Regions from separate parts of the Eubacterium limosum genome, predicted to be linked through region 2. Evidence: a T-box and tRNA genes for the amino acid it is inferred to sense, from the RefSeq annotation. Region 2 holds a T-box; the other holds one or more tRNA genes.
The links. A T-box is a leader RNA that pairs with one kind of tRNA and senses whether it is charged. The one in region 2 lies ahead of thrS (threonine--tRNA ligase), so its partner is inferred to be a tRNA-Thr.
Positions count from the first base shown of each region.

Region 1: it encodes a tRNA-Thr, which carries the amino acid that the T-box ahead of thrS (threonine--tRNA ligase) is inferred to sense. The anticodon was not compared.

Region 1 is NZ_CP019962.1:2,120,600-2,129,640, forward strand. It holds gene B2M23_RS09805 (HD domain-containing protein) at 1-59, opposite strand, end outside; gene folE (GTP cyclohydrolase I FolE) at 56-616, opposite strand; THF riboswitch at 725-817, opposite strand; gene B2M23_RS09815 (folate family ECF transporter S component) at 915-1,670, opposite strand; THF riboswitch at 1,797-1,888, opposite strand; tRNA gene B2M23_RS09820 (tRNA-Thr) at 2,097-2,172, opposite strand; gene B2M23_RS09825 (hypothetical protein) at 2,328-2,579, shown strand; gene B2M23_RS09830 (hypothetical protein) at 2,897-3,163, shown strand; gene B2M23_RS09835 (DUF6483 family protein) at 3,218-3,625, shown strand; gene B2M23_RS09840 (gamma-glutamyl-gamma-aminobutyrate hydrolase family protein) at 3,737-4,471, shown strand; gene B2M23_RS09845 (Ig-like domain-containing domain) at 4,509-5,078, opposite strand; gene B2M23_RS09850 (DUF2238 domain-containing protein) at 5,210-6,064, shown strand; gene B2M23_RS09855 (manganese efflux pump) at 6,435-7,049, shown strand; gene thiC (phosphomethylpyrimidine synthase ThiC) at 7,267-8,601, shown strand; gene thiM (hydroxyethylthiazole kinase) at 8,675-9,041, shown strand, end outside.
Region 2 is NZ_CP019962.1:3,802,660-3,811,700, reverse strand. It holds gene B2M23_RS17855 (FUSC family protein) at 1-1,363, opposite strand, end outside; gene B2M23_RS17850 (DUF445 domain-containing protein) at 1,454-2,350, opposite strand; T-box leader at 2,520-2,726, shown strand; gene thrS (threonine--tRNA ligase) at 2,821-4,734, shown strand; ribosomal protein L20 leader region at 4,784-4,902, shown strand; gene infC (translation initiation factor IF-3) at 4,877-5,452, shown strand; gene rpmI (50S ribosomal protein L35) at 5,543-5,737, shown strand; gene rplT (50S ribosomal protein L20) at 5,762-6,118, shown strand; gene B2M23_RS17825 (TrkH family potassium uptake protein) at 6,301-7,683, shown strand; gene B2M23_RS21570 (NAD-binding protein) at 7,696-8,043, shown strand; gene B2M23_RS21565 (potassium channel family protein) at 7,946-8,365, shown strand; gene B2M23_RS17815 (TrmH family RNA methyltransferase) at 8,367-9,041, shown strand, end outside.

The DNA.
Region 1 (9,041 bases), 1.7 Mb from region 2:
TAATCCTGGTATTCCGGAAGATTCAACAGTCGGTTGGTTTGGGTGAGTTTTGAACTCATGCTCTTATTCCTAAAAGATTATAGACGTCATTTTTAAGGCTGGCGTCTGTTTTTAAGATACCATCGCTCATGGCGGTTACGGTCTTTGTACCGGGACGTTTGACACCGCGCATGTTCATGCAGAGGTGTTCAGCCTCAATGATGACCATTACGCCCTGGGCGTCTAAATATTCCATGATGGCATTGCCGATTTCTGAGGTCAGCTTTTCCTGAAGCTGAGGTTTCTTTGCGTAAACATCCACGGTCCTCACCAGCTTAGAGAGGCCGGCAACCTTGCCGTTTGGTACATAGGCAATATGCGCCTTTCCGTAGAAGGGCAGGAAATGATGTTCACACATGGAATAAAAAGGAATGTCCCGTTCAATGACAAGATCATTGGACTCAATGGTAAAGGATTTTGACAGGTGTTCTTCGGCCGTCTTCCCGATACCGGCAAAGATTTCTTCATACATTCTCGCAATGCGGTCGGGTGTGTCTACAAGGCCCTCACGCTGGGGATCTTCGCCGATGGCTTCAATCAGCATGGTAACAGCTTTCATAATTTTTTCTTTGTTCATTTGTGTTCCTCCAATATTGAACGCTATAAGATTATTAAAAATAAACACAAAAAGCACTGCTCGGTAAAAAGAGCAGTGCTTCCGCAACCTACAATCCCCATCGTAGGGCACAGCGGAAGCGATAAGACACCGCAATGACCTATTTTCGTTTAAAGGCAACTTCCCATCCTTTAACACTTCACGCGTCTTATCTACTCTGTTTATCATTAATTGTGTCTATCTTACCACTACTGCAATAGGTTTTCAATGATAAGATTTAAAAATATAAAAAGAGCTGTTTTTACACAGCTCCTGAAACCTATTTTTTTACAAATTTTGGCAATACCTTCAATAATCCCACCAAGGCGATTGTGTAAAGTGGTATCAAGAAGATATTGGTAATGATCCGCGCGGGTAAAAGCACAGTCACTGCCTGACCATACAGAATGGTTAAAAACCAGGTGTTTAAAATAATGGAAGTTATCAGTTGGGTCACACTGACGATGAACAGAATATAGTCGCTTCGGTATTCGCCAAGCACCTCAGAACGCCTGACTGTGATGATGGGGAAGATTACAAAGCCGACCATTAGAGCAATAAATAACACTAAAACAAATGGATTTAGCGGTTCACCGGCATAGTAGATTGTGCTGTTTTCAAAGCTGAACAATCCGGTTAGTACTAAAACACCAACAGACAACACGATAAAACCAAGGTTAAACCATTCCAGATGCTTGATTTCCTTTTTTCTTAACAGCATCCACAGCAGGCCGGGAATCAGCCCTGTCAGACCGCTGGCAACCGTGAAACCGAGAAAAAATGGACCGCCGGGCTTAATAAAGAAGCACAGCAAATCGGAAATAAAGCCGACGATAAAACCGGCGAGTGGCCCCAATAAAATGCCGGAAAGCATGATTGGGAGAGATGTCAGATTGATTCTGAGAGATGGAAAACCACCCAGTGGAATATACATCTCGAATAAAATTTTCAGCACAATGCTGATGGCAATGAGCAAACCACAGTTGACGACCAGTTTCGTACGGGTGGTGCCACGGGATAAAGCATTACTTTTCATGAGAACCTCCTTCAATTTCTGAAAGTAATGCTTCCGCACGCCTACAACTATTGTATCCCGGAGGATAAGACTTGCCTGCATCTGTAGGACAGCCAGGCTCCCTGCGGACAGGGTTGTTGATTTGTACAAGCGGAAGCGACAAGGTACCGCAATGACCTATTTTCGTTTAAAGGCAACTTCCCATCCTTTAACACTTTACGCACCTTGTCTACTCTTTGTATTGATTAGCCCCATCATAGCACAGGTTTATATATTGTGCAATGATTTTTAAGGGTATTATTTAAACATTTACGGTGGGGAAAAAACGGCTATTTATGCGGTTTTCAGACAGGTAGAGAAAAGACTGCGGACCTGTCAGGATGATAAAAGTATAATAACTGAAAAAAAGCGGGTCTACCAGTATGGTAAACCCGCCCTGTTTTTTAATGGAGCTGAAGAGGGGAATCGAACCCCTGACCTATTGATTACGAATCAATTGCGCTACCATCTGTGCCACTTCAGCTTAAGATTTCAACTCCCATATGATAACATAATGAAGCTGTTTTGGCAATCCTTTATTTTCAATCTCTGAGATGCTTTAAAAAAATATGAATCCGTCGGCAGTGTCTGGGTATATGCTTAAAGGATAAAGTGAAAAAATGGAAAAGGAGTTTAAAAATGAATTACTTACAGTTGCTGGAGCACTCAGAAAAAGAAAGAAATGATGCGCTTCTGTCTTTGGATCTGAACCGAATTAAGGTTTATTGTATAAAATTCGGGCTATTTATTCCAGATAGTGATAATGCTTTTTTAGAAAGTGTTCATAAAGCTATTTTGCAGGTAAGAGACGCCAGCCTTGAACAAAGAGAAAAATCCAGAAGATGGCTGAAAGAAAACGGCGCTTCACTTGAATGTAGTTTTATGCCTTGAACAAAAGCTATATCAAGTGAAGGTCGGATAGAACTCTCTGTTATTGAACATCGAGATCCATTGAACTAGAATCGAAACATAGTATAGCGAAATGAATGGGGCAAGTCAAGTGAATAAATCAAAAATTTGTTAGTTATAAAACCAATAAAGGCATAAAAGGATTAAAGTCAATAATTTTAATTCCCTACAGCATATTCGAGGTCGTTCTGGATAAATATTTATAGAGAGATTCCGGTCTTTTTATTGATAAAGAGCGGCTAAAGTGGTAAAATAAGTCTATGAATGTATTGAATGATATAGAATGAGGTGGAAAAAGGATGGATGCTTATGCAGCAGAGAAAATCGCGACAAGAAAGTTTATAGAGCATATAGGACAGGAGTTTCTTCGTCAGAATACGAAGAACATGACTTCCAGCTCTGAAACGATAGGAAATATTTTTAAAATTACCTGGACAATGGATGATGTGAACGCCGACGAGGTTTTGACAGCAGGCGACGAAAAGAATGAAACACAGTTTGTCAGCATAACCGTAGACATGGAAAATGGTGAAGTTCAGGTAGTAGAAGATACAACAACCGAATAAAAGAGGTCCCGGTTCGCCGGGATTTTTTCAGGTATAAACAGACAGGAGAAAACGATGCTGAAAAATGACTATTTGATGGAAATGATCGGAGCGATGTGCCGAGCGGTCAGCGAAATAATTTTCAAGCGGTCAAAAAAAGAATATGCAGAGTGCCACGCGCTGGCCAATGACCAGTATCAGAGCCTTCTGGGCATGTCGCTCGATATGATTCTCAGTCTGCCGTCGGAAACCGTTTTTGATCTGTTAGGAAATTTTGGAGAAATTGAGCCCAAAAAGATACTGACACTTGTGGATCTTTTAAAAGAGGACGGCGAGGTTTTTAAAGCGGAAGACGATGAGGCCACAGCAGATGCTATTCGTGAAAAGTGTGAAGACCTCTTGAATTTGCTGGATCGTTATGATTTGGATGATGATGTCTTGGCCGAACTGGACAAGCGCATGACCGCTTTTGGAATTGATTGATAAAGAAAAAACTTGTTATTTTAAAAATTTTGGGGTAATATTATTTTAAAGTATTTCAATAGCGAAAGCTTGAGGAAATACTTTTTTTATATTTTGTTGGAGGAAAACAGAATGGGAAAAAAACCTAAAATAGGGGTATTACCCCTTTATGATACAAAGCAGGCAAGTAAATGGAACAGCATTTGGATTTTTCCGGGATACTTAAATGGTCTTCTGGAGGTCTCCGGAATGCCTTTCGTTTTGCCGCTTTTAGAGGACGAATCGGATATCCGTCCACTTGTAAATGAGTTTGATGGATTTTTGTTTACCGGCGGACAGGATGTGGACCCAGCGCTTTACAATCAGGAAATGACTGAATACTGCAATGAAGTTTCGCCAGAACGAGATTATATGGAAGCGATTTTGTTTGATGAAGTCCGAAAACAGGATAAAGCCCTTTTTGGTGTTTGCCGCGGCCTTCAGTTTTTTAACGTGGCTCTGGGCGGTACTCTTTACCAGGATTTAGTCGCGCAGAAAAAAGATGCAAACCCTGTGCAGCATGCCCAGAAAACAGAGTTTATTTTTCCGGTGCATGATATCGAGATTAAAGAAGGCAGTAAGCTGTTTGAAATTATCGGTGAAAAAACAATTCGTGTCAACAGTATGCACCATCAGGGAATTGCTGAGCTTTCCCCACAGCTAGAGGCGACAGCCCGTGCAAAAGATGGACTGGTGGAAGCCGTTGAAATACCAGATATGACCTATGGTCTGGCAATTCAGTGGCATCCTGAATTTCTGTGGCCTAAGCGTGCATACGAACATGATTTATTTAAGGCCTTTGTGGAGGCAGCAAAAAAGCGGGCATAATAAAAAGACGCATCCGTTACCGGGTGCGTCTTTTAAATTAACGGTTGTGTCTTTTGTAGAGAACACCAATGATAATGGCGGCAATGATGACAATGGCAGTAACCACTGCAATTGAAGTTCCGGTAATGGAAGAAGCAGATTTTATAGTGGTAAAATGAATTTCCACAGGAGACTGTAAATGTTCTCCGGTTGTTGAAGTCAAGGTGGTATCTACTTTTATGATGTATTCCTGATTGTTTTTTAAACTATCCTTTTGATTAATGCGGATTGTTCCCCAGTCTTCAGGGTCAATCAGATCATCAGACAGGACAATGTCTGCGTCCACCTGTTTGCCCTTGTTCCAAAGGGTTACGGCTTTCTCATTTGTCTCCCTTACGGCTGTATTGACCACATTTTGGTTGAACGATACCGAAATTTCTGTGAAGGCTTGTACATCTGTGGCGCCGTCCTGTGGGACGCTGGAGGTTAGGGTGAGAGGACTGTTCACCGCCCCCTCGTTAAGTGCTGGATCTCCAACCGGTGTTTCAGCCAAAATTGGGCTGAAACTGCTCATCAGCAGGATGGACAGAATCATAGTAAGACTTGTTTTTAAACAATTATTTTTCATTGTAGCGACTCCTTAATTTTACATAAGATATAATAACAATTACCCAAAATTCTTAAATAAAAAACGATTTTTTCGCGTCTGTGTTATAATGGTTCAGAAAAGTGGTGAAAAATTTAGAAGGGAGCTAGTTTTTGAAAAAGGAAAAGAGAGAAAAAAATACAGGTGAGCCAACGAAAAAAAGCCGTGGCAAGGTTTTTTTGTATATACTGCTTCGTGTTTTAGTCGTTGCGGTTATGATTGCCCAGATCTGGAATCAAAACTGGAACAATGTTTTTTTATGTGTACTGACATTGATTTTATTCATGATTCCCAGCTTTGTGGACAAGCAGCTTCATATTGAAATGCCGACAACGCTTGAAATTATTATCATATTATTTATTTTTTCAGCAGAAATTTTAGGTGAGATTCAGGAATATTATCTGATTTTTGACCATTGGGATGCAATGCTGCATACTATAAACGGTTTTTTGATGGCGGCCATCGGCTTTTCATTGATTGATATTTTAAATCAAAATGAAAATTTCAGTATGAGCCTATCACCGGTTTTTGTAGCTGTTTTTGCATTTTGCTTTTCAATGACCATTGGTGTGCTTTGGGAATTTTTTGAGTTTGGAGCTGATTGGTTTTTCCAAACTGATATGCAAAAGGATACGATCATTCAAAGTATCAGCTCAGTGATTTTTAATCCTGAAGGTAAAAATGTTGCGGTAACTATCCCCATCGAAAGTATTGTAGTTAATGGACAGACCTGGAATTATGGCGGCTATATTGACATTGGACTGATTGACACGATGTCTGATTTATTCGTTAACTTTATCGGTGCGGTTGTCTTTTCAATTTTTGGTTTGTTTTACATTAGAGGCCGTGGGAAAGGAACATTTGTCAAACGTTTTATGCCAAAGCTCAAAAAGAAACAATCGGAAGAAAATACGGAATTGGAAACAATTAATAAGTTGAAAAATTCCGGAATCGACTCCAAAGAGTAAACAGGGGAGGTGCTGCGAAATGCGGCGCCTTTTTCTGTATTTAATTGAGTTTGAGCGCTTTCACAGCCAAATTGTCAATAAAATAACTTGACAATTATTGATGGAAATGTTATCATTATTGACAGTTAATGAAAACGTTTTTGAAACGCAGGATATAAGATGGAATCAAGGGGGATAACATCTTCGGAAATGATATCTGAATGAGCGTTTTCTTAATGGGGAAAATGAAGGGGAGTTAGACACCTGGTACAAGGGGGTACCAGGTGTCTTTGTTTTTTGATAAAATTTACCAGAGGACAACGATAATTCACACGAATAGAAAGGGTATAATATAAAAAGAACACATAAAATAAACTGGGAGCATGATAAAATGCTTGTTTTAATTGTATCCGCTTTGTTATTTAGTCTTTCATCTAATCTTGACAATATTGTGGTCGGTTTGGCCTTTGGCATTAAAAAAATTCATCTTGACGCGGTCTCAAATCTGACGGTGGCTATTATCACGACAACAGGAACCGTCATTGCCATGCTTTTTGGCAGATGGCTGTCTGGCTATATTCCAAACCGGATAGGAAACGATCTGGGTGCTGGAATTATAATACTGTTGGGCGTTTATTTTTCCATACAGGGGATTGTCAAACTTTTAAAAGAAAAAAAATCAGGCAGCTATGCCATGAAAAGTACTAATGAAATGGCAGAAGAGATAGATGCATCAGTCCAGGATAAGGCTCATATTCGATACCGTGAAATAGTGGTAGTTGCATTTGGACTGACCTTTAATAATTTGGGAACAGGGATAGCAGCCAGTATCACTGGTGTAAATATTGGTCTGACTGCAATGTGTACTTTTGTTATAAGTCTTATCGCCTTATGGTTTGGCTCTAAACTTGGAGGACGAGTGGTTGGTCCTCTTTTAGGGGACTATGCGCCAGCCGTTTCGGGTATATTGTTGGTTATCTTAGGTTTAATTGAAATGTTTTGGTAAATATGAATAAACTCCTTGTCATTTTGGTGCACTTAGGATAGAATAAGTAAGACAAATGAGTTGATGCCCGGGGAGCTTTTGCTGAGATTGGATTGAATCCTAAACCCGTTTTACCTGATGCGGTGTAACGCCGTCGTAGGGAGGACAAGTTGAGCTAAGCAGCGTACCCGTGGGTGCGCTTTTTTTGTTGAAAAACTGAAAAAGTTAAGGAGAAAATATGGAGCTGTACACAACTCAAATGGATGCCGCACGCCGTGGCATTGAAACGGAAGCGATGAAGCGTGTCGCGGAATATGAAAACATGCCTTTAAGTAATTTAATGGGTCTGGTGGCAAAGGGACAGGTTGCTATACCTGCCAACAAGAATCACCGCTGTCTGACGCCTTATGGGGTCGGCAGTGCATTGAAGACAAAGATCAATGTCAATCTTGGAACATCCAGAGACTGCCTGAATCTGGATGTAGAAATGGAAAAAGTAAAAAACGCTGTTGACATGGGCGCAGAAGCCATCATGGATCTGAGCTCTTTTGGAGATACACGTAAATTCAGACGCAAACTGACAGAGAGCTGTCCGTCGATGCTCGGAACGGTGCCGATCTATGACGCGGTGGTTTATTACAATAAGCCGCTTCAAGAGATTACTTCTCAGGAGTGGATTGATGTTGTGCGTATGCACGCAGAGGATGGTGTTGATTTTTTGACGCTGCATTGTGGAATCAATCGTTCAACGGCAGACCGCTTCAAGAATAACGGCCGTTTGATGAACATCGTATCCCGCGGAGGTTCGTTGATTTTTGCCTGGATGGAAATGACCGGCAATGAAAACCCGTTCTTTGAGTTTTATGACGAGATTTTGGAAATCTGCCAGGAGTATGATGTTACCATCAGCCTTGGTGATGCCTGCAGACCTGGATGTATTGCAGACGCCGGTGATATTTCACAGATTTCTGAGCTGGTGACTCTTGGAGAGCTGACACAGCGTGCATGGGATAAGAATGTCCAGATCATTGTTGAAGGTCCTGGTCATATGCCACTTAACCAGATTCAGGCCAATATGGAAATTCAGCAGACAATCTGTAAGGGCGCCCCTTTCTATGTGCTGGGACCACTAGTAACTGACATTGCGCCGGGTTATGACCACATTACTTCGGCCATTGGTGGTGCTATTGCAGCTACCTACGGGGCATCCTTCCTGTGCTATGTCACGCCGGCTGAGCATTTGAGACTGCCGGATGTCGATGACGTTAAGGAAGGAATTATCGCGTCGAAAATTGCAGCTCACGCAGCGGATATTGCCAAAGGACTGCCAGGGGCAGCCGACTGGGACTATCAGATGGGAGTTGCCAGACGCGAGCTTGACTGGGATAAAATGTTTGATCTGGCCATTGATCCCGAAAAAGCAAAACGTTACCGTGCGGAATCAACACCAGAGAACCAGGATACCTGTACTATGTGCGGAAAGATGTGCTCAGTAAGAAATATGAACAAGGTCTTAAACGGTGAGCATGTGGATATTATGGAAGACACAATGGCGTGCCCTTCCGATAAATAAACAGAGTGCGCAGATGACTGGTACGGTTTAAAAGACTGGCGGTCACCTGCGCTTTAATTTTAAAGGAGAAAAGATGATCCGTTTAAACGAAAATTTTGTCGATATTTTTGAAAAGACCCAGAGGAATCCACAATTAGTACATAATATTACCAATTATGTCACAGTCAATGATTGTGCGAATATTCTTCTGGCGATGGGGTCCTCCCCGATCATGGCAGATGATATTGAAGAGGTAGAGGAAATTACCACGATTTGCAACGCTTTGGTACTCAATATCGGAACACTGAATAGCCGGACCGTTGAATCGATGATTGTTGCGGGAAAAAAAGCCAATGAACTGGGACATCCTGTGGTACTGGACCCCGTGGGGGCCGGCGCTTCAAAATTCAGAACAGAAATAACCCACCGGCTGTTAAAAGAAGTGAAATTTTCTGTTATCA
Region 2 (9,041 bases):
AAAACATAACGGAGGTCATTTGTGTACTGATCATGGTGCTGACAATTGAACTTTTTATGGTCAGCATAAAAACCAGCCCGACTGCAACGGTGAGCGGCAGTCGTATTGAGGCGGGAATATATTGTGTGACAAGAATAAAAAATAGCATTCCCAGAATTGTACCGCTCACTTTATAAGCTGCTTTTTTTAGTGTGTCACGGATGTAAATGCTGGAAGATAAATAACCCATAAGTGGTATCCAGTAGCCGTGCCATTCATGGAGAGGAATATTAAACCAATGGGGGATAAAGTGTGCAATGATGGTGCAGACGGTGACAATAACAGCAGTCTGGAGTGCGAAACGCATCTGGAAAAAATCAAGGCTGAACCGATGCTGCAGTGTAAAGGCTTTATATTGGAGTCCCGTCTTAATGGAAGTGTTGAGATCCCTGTAATGACAGTCATCCATCAGACGCTCCCGAAGGGATTCCAACACCAGCAACAGTTCCTGATTTATCTGGTCGGTACTTAAAGTGGTTTTTTTCAAAAATGCCTGTAAATCTGCCGCCAGTGCTTTGGGATCAACGGCCGCCTCCAGCCGTTGACCTAAAATAGAGAATTGAGCCTGATCAACTTCCGAAAGCTCTTTTACAGAAGCACTTAAGGACTGCAGCACCTGTCCGAGTTGTTCGAGGCAGAGCATCAAGCCATAAGAATATTTCTGGCTGCCATTCATGAGTCCCATTTGTCTGAAAACAGCGGGATAAATATTACTGCTCAGCTTCAGAGACAGAGCATCAATTTTTTTACCAACCGCTTCGTCTTTGGAGTTTTTTTCTTGTCCCAGCGTTCTAAATCCAGCACCTGTGCAGCTGAGCGCTTCCTTTACAAGGGGATTGAAGGGGCCTGCCTTTTGACGCTTTTGCAACAGTATGCTTATTCCAATACAGATGACCAGACAATAAAGAAGTGCCAATATACGGATTGGGAGGTCTGCCAGTGTCCCAGGGCTGATCTGTACTAGGATAAATGCCATACCGGGGATGTAATAGTTTGTTTTCAAAAACTCATTGGCATCGGCATAGATCAAAAAGAAAATCAGCAGAAATCCTATAATAATCAATGTTGCAAAATGCATGGAGACCAGAGTCCCTAGAATGGCGTAGCCAACCAACCAAAGAGAATCGAGGAGCATGTTGACAATGGAGAGGCGAGTTTTAGCCATGGTCTGCGTGTATAAGAGAAAAACAAGAGCGATAACCGCATTATTTCTGCCGAAAAGCAGAATGACCGTTCCCATAAGAAACAAACCGAAGATAATGGCTGGCAATGTTTTGGGCAATGCCTTAAAGAAATTTTTGATGGCTTTTAAAATTGAAATCACTCCTTAAGGGTTTTCTTTTAGAATACCCTTTTAGGACAAAATAAAGCAATAAAAAACGGTTCTGGCATTTTCCGGAACCGTTTTTACACTTTAAAAGAAATTCATTACAAATCCCATAATCATCCCCAGCAGACCGCCGAGCCATATGATGGCATTCAATTCTTTTTTCATGATGCTCAAAATGATTTTCTCCATCTCCAACACGTCAAAGCCATTGATTTGGTCTTCTACCAGCTGAGGAATATCCAAAGCGATGAGCGCCTTGGATAAGTTGTTTTCGACCAGATTGTGATAGGCCTTAAGCAGACTCTCTTTTACCTTCGGTACACTTGAACCGAAACGATCGTAGAGCTCAGCCATACTGTAATCCAGTATTTCATGGCTCTCGCGGTCTACCAGATTGCAGATCATTTCCTCGCCGCGCTCAAAGACCATGTTGTTGACCGTATCCTTAAGCTTTTCACGGATACCGATCATGGTGTTATCACTGACCATAAAAGAAAAAGCTGAAAACAACGAATTATTCTTGATTTCATCCATCGCGGCATCGGCTACCATATCGCCGACGTCCATCTGGCATACCTTACGATACAGCAGTGCAGTTGCCTTTTCAGTAATTGTATTTGTCAGCGCTTCTGTTTTTTCCTCGTCGGTATAGTGAATAATAATTTCGCGAATGGTCATAGGGCTGTCTTTATAAGCCTCGATTTTATGATCGATGTAGCCGCTGATTTTAGCATCCATTTCCGGTGACAGAAGCCCGCGGCTCAGAACTTCTTCATTTACAAGTGTAGATCCAATGACAGCCCCCACAGATTTTGCGATTCGCGGTTTTTCTTTTGGAATGATCCCCGGTGTGAAGGGAAGCGTCCATCCTAAAATTTTGACAGGCTTCAGTGGCCGGAATAACATGCGTATGGCAATCCCGTTGGTGATAAGACCGATAACAGCACCGACCAAAGGGCCGATTAGAAAGTGTAGATCCAATATGATCGCTCCTTTAATAGAATGATTGGTTATTATAGTATTATAACGATGACGCTCATAAATGTCCATCCTCAAGTTTAACTTAAAACCATTTAAATTTACATAAATATTTTCAAAAAGGTGTTGAATCTTTTGGTGTTTAGGGGTATACTGTGTATAAATTAAACATTTAAAGATGATGACTGGGAAGAGTAAGTTAAATGAAGGTTACAGAGAGCAGGCATGGTGCTGGAATTGTCGCAACCGATATTTAATTGAAGACCATCCCACGAGTTGGCTGTCAAATGCAGTACCGGAACACTGTCCGTTATCAGTATCAGAGTGGGTATACCATGTATACCAATTTGGGTGGAACCGCGTAATGAACGTCCCATTGTCGTAGACAATGGGACGTTTTTGATATTCCGCCCCATTCAGAAAAAATATTTATTTAATCAATATTAACGTATCAATTTTATGGAGGTAATCTTATGAACATAACTTTAAAAGACGGTTCTGTTAAACAGTATGAACCTGGTATCACTGTTTATGATGTAGCGAAGGATATCAGCGAAGGTCTAGCACGCAACACAATGGCCGGTGAATTAAATGGCGAGCTGGTGGATATCCGCAAACCCATTACGGAAGACAGCACACTGAATTTATTGACCTTTGACTCTGAAGGCGGCAAACATGCTTTCTGGCATTCCGCGTCCCATCTTATGGCTCAGGCAATCAAGCGGCTCTGGCCTGAAGCGCAGTTAACCATCGGTCCGGCGATTGACAATGGTTTTTACTATGACATTGATTTAGAGCATACTTTAACCCCAGAAGATCTTGAGAAGATTGAAAAGGAAATGAAAAAAATTGTTAAGGAAGCGCCGGAAATTGAGTATTATACCAAATCCAGAGAGGATGCGCTGAAATGGGCAGAGTCAGAGGGCGAAACCTATAAAACCGAATTGATCAACAATTTGCCGGAGGATGCAGTCATTTCATTCTATGGACAGGGCGAATGGGCCGATCTGTGTGCAGGCCCGCATATCCGAAACGCATCTCAGATCAAGGCTTTCAAGCTTTTAAGTCTTGCAGGCGCTTACTGGCATGGCGACGCCAATAACAAAATGCTCCAGCGTGTCTACGGGATTGCTTTCCCGAAAAAGTCAGAACTCGATGAATACTTACAGCGATTGGAAGAAGCTAAAAAACGTGACCACCGTAAACTTGGTAAGGAATTAGATCTTTTCTCAATGCATGAAGAAGGGCCAGGTTTTCCATTTTTCCATCCTAAGGGAATGGTTCTGCGTAATGAGCTTGAAAATTTCTGGCGCAGTGAACATACGAAAAAAGGCTATAAAGAAATCAAGACACCGATTATGCTGAACGCAGATTTGTGGAGACGCTCTGGCCATTGGGACAACTATAAAGAAAATATGTATTTTACGGAAATAGACGGACAGGAGTTTGCTGTCAAGCCAATGAACTGCCCAGGCGGTATGCTTGTCTACAAAACAAGACAGCACAGCTACCGTGAGCTGCCACTGCGCATGGGCGAGCTGGGTCAGGTACACCGCCATGAGCTTCACGGTGCACTTCATGGCCTTATGCGTGTTCGTACCTTTACACAGGATGATGCACATATTTTCCTGACTATGGATCAGGTAAAGGATGAAGTCATTGGAATCATTGATCTGGCAAATGAAATCTATGATATTTTTGGCTTTAAATATAAAGTTGAGCTCTCTACCAAGCCTGAGAAGGCCATTGGCAAAGATGAAGACTGGGAAGTCGCGACAGATGCACTGCGCGAAGCGCTTGAAGCCAAAGGAATGGATTATCAGCTGAATCCGGGAGACGGTGCGTTTTATGGTCCTAAGATTGACTTCCATCTGGAAGACAGCATTGGACGCACCTGGCAATGCGGTACGATCCAGTTAGATATGCAGATGCCGGAACGTTTTGATTTAACCTATGTTGGCAGTGATGGAGAGAGACATCGCCCGGTTATCCTGCACCGTACGATCTTTGGCAGTATTGAGCGTTTCCTTGGTATATTAATCGAACACTTCGCAGGAAAATTCCCGCTTTGGCTGGCTCCAGTACAGGTACAGCTAATTCCGGTATCCGATGCACATGACGCTTTTACAAAAGAAATAGCCGCAAAACTGGAAGAAGCAGGCATTCGTGTAGAAATTGATTTCAGGGATGAAAAGATCGGCTATCGTATCCGTGAAGCACAGATGCAGAAAATTCCATACATGCTGGTCATTGGGGATAAGGAAGTTGAATCAGGACGTCTGAGTATCCGTAACCGCGATACCGGTGAGCAGGAAACTTTGAAAATTGATGAGTTTAAATATCGTCTGGCTCAGAATATTGCCCAAAAATCGCTGGTTTTAGATTAATTTTAAAAAGTGCTTGACAATTATTTATGGCTGATATATACTTATTAAGCAAACAAAGTAGAGGTGTCCACTTCTCACCTGGTCTTCTAACAAGGCGGGTTCATAGCAATTTAAGTAATTGATTGTTTAATGCAGGTGGACCATGTCTACCTGCATTTTTGTTTTAATAAATTCCTATAAATGGAGGTGTATTACTATAGCAAGAGAAGTTCAACACGAAATTAACGAGGAAATCCGCGATCGAGAAGTCCGCGTAATTGATGCAAACGGAGAAATGCTGGGCGTTATGCCAACCAAAGAAGCACAAAAAATGGCAGATGAAAAGAGTCTGGATCTCGTTAAGGTTTCTCCTAACGCGAAGCCGCCAGTCTGCAAAATTTTGGACTACGGTAAATTCCGTTATGAAGAAATGCGACGTGTTAAAGAAGCAAAGAAAAACCAGAAAGCGGTTGTTATCAAAGAAATCCGTATGTCTGTACGGGTTGAGGAACACGACATCATGGTTAAAGTCAAAAACTGTATCAAGTTCTTAGAACAGGGCAATCGTGTCAAAGTATCCATCCGTTTCAGAGGCCGTGAAATGGCTTATACGGATCAGGGTAGGGGTGTTTTACTTGACTTCGCTGAACGTGTAACTGATTATGGTACGGTTGACAAGCCACCAAAAATGGAAGGCCGCAGCATGGTCATGTTCTTATCCCCTAAGAAGGATAAGTAAGCTAAGCCTATAATGGTATAACTTGTTATACTTCATTATATAAATAAAATAAAAAAATAAGTTGACGAAGATAGGGAGGAGGAATCGACTATGCCAAAAATGAAATCCCATCGTGGTGCTGCAAAGCGCTTCAAAGTGAAAAAATCAGGTGTGATCAAACGCGCTAAGGCTTATAAAAGCCACATCTTAAATAAGAAAAGCCAGAAAAGAAAGAGAAATCTTAGAAAAGCTGGTTACTTAGTACCAAGTGACGCAAAAGTTGTCAAAAAAATGTTAATGAAATAATAGTGAGCAAGGAGGAAAATTTTAATGGCTAGAATTAAAAAAGGCGTTAATGCCAAAAAGAAGCATAAAAAAGTATTAAAACTTGCAAAAGGCTATTATGGTGCTAAAAGCAAGTTATACAGACCAGCGAACGAAGCAGTTATGCGTGCACTTCGTTCTTCTTACAGAGGTCGTAAAGAAAAGAAAAGAAATTTCAGAAGATTATGGATTACCCGTATCAATGCAGGTGCCCGTATGTATGGTTTAAGCTACAGCAAATTCATGTTTGGTCTGAAACAGGCTGGCGTTGAAATGGACCGTAAAATCTTAGCTGATTTAGCAATGAATGACATTAATGCATTCGCAAAATTAGTTGATGTTGCAAAAGCACATCAGGCTTAAGCTTTAAGAACCAAGACAAAAAACTTCTCAGTCCTTGGGAAGTTTTTTTTATGTGATATTTTCACCATGTTGGGTAATAATCTCCTTTAGAAAGATATTGGTTGCGGTAAACGGCCTTGCTTTTTTTTGACAGAATGGTACAATAGGTGAAAGCAAATAAAATATTTACTTGGAGCAGACAAATGATAAACATTGTTAAAAAAGGTGGCCGTATGACTACCTTTATGCGGCATCGTTCTCCAGCCGAAATTCTGATGTTCGGCTTTGCAGCAGTGATATTTCTGGGGGCAGTGATTCTGAACCTACCAATCTCCAGTGCCTCCGGTCAAAGTCCGGGATTTCTAAACTGTTTATTTACAGCGACCTCCAGTGTATGTGTTACAGGATTAGTAGTTGTGGATACTGGAACTTACTGGTCTTTGTTTGGTCAGATTGTCATTATTCTTTTAATTCAAATCGGTGGTCTCGGCTTTATGTCTTTAATGACTATTTTTTTCGTATTGGCGGGTAAACGCATTACGATTAAAAACCGTCTGCTTATTCAATCCTCTGTAAATTCAGACAGGGTACAGGGGGTTGTGAAATTCACCAAATACATTGTCTTTTCCTGCCTGGTGATTGAGGGAATCGGCGCGTTGCTGCTGTCCTTTGTTTTTGTTCCGGATTACGGGTTGGGGAAAGGTATTTATTTTGGTATCTGGCATTCGATCTCCTCGTTCTGTAACGGTGGTTTCGACTTGATCGGCGGCTTTCAGAGCTTTACAGGATATGCCAATAACTTTCTGCTGAACTTTACTGTTTGTGCGCTTATTATTGTCGGCGGTCTGGGTTTTGCAGTTACCAGTGAAATCGTCAGCTATCGGACAACCAGACGGTTGAGCATGCACTCTAAAATTGTTTTAAGCATCACCGCTATTTTGGTAGTGGGCGGTGCTGTCCTTTTTTATATTTTTGAGCATGCTAACCCTGAAACAATGGGGAATTTGCCATGGTACGGGAAAATTTACGCCGCTTTTTATCAGTCTGTAACGCCGCGTACAGCTGGTTCCAACACCATTAGTCAAACAGGGCTCAACCCGGTTTCTAAGGTGCTGACGATTGTTCTGATGTTTATCGGCGGTTCACCCGGATCAACGGCAGGTGGGGTTAAAACGACAGCTGTGGCTATGATGGCTATCACATTGTTTACTGAGCTGATGGGCCGGAAGGATGTCACTTGTTTTAAACGTCGTATTCCAGAGATCACGATTAAGCGGGCGGCATGTGTGCTGACCATTGGTATTTCCATCATTATTGTTATCATTATGGTTTTAATGGTCTGCGAACCTGGAGCTGACCCAATGGCCGTTACCTTTGAGGTATTCTCGGCTTACTCCACTGTTGGTCTTACCTGTGATTTAACACCGCACCTACATGCGCTCAGCAAGGTTGCGTTGATTATTACAATGTTTATCGGACGTGTCGGGCCACTCACGATCGCTTATGTTATTACGAGAAAAGAAAGAAAAGAACTTGAGAATAAAGGCCAGTTTAAGCTGCCTGAAGGCAATGTCTTGATTGGTTAAAAGGAGCATAAATTGAAAGAAAAACAATTTGCTATTCTGGGGCTTGGCCGTTTTGGCGAAGCGCTCGCCATCACTTTGAGTGAGTTAGGATCAAACGTGATCGTTGTTGATAAGAATGAAGAAAAGGTGCAGAATATTGCCAACTATGTCACCTACGCTGTGCAAGCCGACGTTTCGGATATTAATGCTCTGAAGTCTATCGGATTAAAAAATGTGGACGCGTGTGATTATCTCTATTACCTCCGATATCAACAGCAGTATCATGGGTGTTGTCAACGCGCAGGAGCTTGGGATTCAGGAAATTTATGGAAAAGCCAACAATGCCCAGCACGAAAAGGTTCTGCTCAAACTGGGGGTTAAAAAGGTCTTTTCACCAGAACGTGATATGGGGGAACGCGTCGGCCACAGTCTTTATTCCGGTGATTTTATCGATGCACTGGAGCTTGATACAGACCATTCGATCGTTGAGGTTGACGCCTTGCATAAATGGGAAAACCAGGCCCTGGAATCACTGGATATGCGTACAAAGTACGGGCTCAATGTCATTGCGATCCGGTCTCAGGATCATTTAAATGTTTCGCCGGTGGCAACAGATGTTATCCGGGCCGGCGATAAGCTGGTCGTGATCGGAGATAATGCAGATATTAATGATGTCACCCGCCTCTATCAGTCTGGAAATTAAAATGATGGGCCAAGAATTAATTACATCACGCCAGAATTTGACGGTTAAGAATGTTATCAAGCTAAAACAGAAAAAAAACAGAGACCGCGAGAAACAGTTTATTCTGGAAGGAAACAAGCTTTTCATGGAGGCTGAAGCCTGGAATGTGGCGATCACTGCGGTTTATGTAACGCCGCAGTGGATTGAGGGAGCTGAAGAGGCTGTAAAGTCAGCTTTTAAACGTCTGAAAGACATGGGTATCCCGGTTTTCACTGTTGACGCCAGCGTTTTTGAAGCCATGTCGGCTTTAAAGATGCCGGAAGGTATTTTATGTACGGCAGATAAATTTGATACCTCTGAAAAATTTTTTGAAAAAAAATGCAAAAAAAACGGGAAAAAATGTCTGAGTTATGTTATATTAGATGATGTGCAGGATCCGGGCAATGTTGGAACCATTATACGTACAGCGGATGCCGCTGGCTTTGACGGTATTATCTGCTCATCAAAAACCGCAGATATATACAATGAAAAAGTTTTGCGCGGGGCCATGGGGTCGGTGTTTCATTTGCCGGTGCTTCAAACCTGTGCCCTTGAAGAAACGGTTCTTTTTCTAAAGGAGCAGGGTACACGTATAATCGGGACTTCGCTTCAGGGAAAAACTAGTCTGTCTGCTTCGCTGGCTGCACAGAAAGCTGTG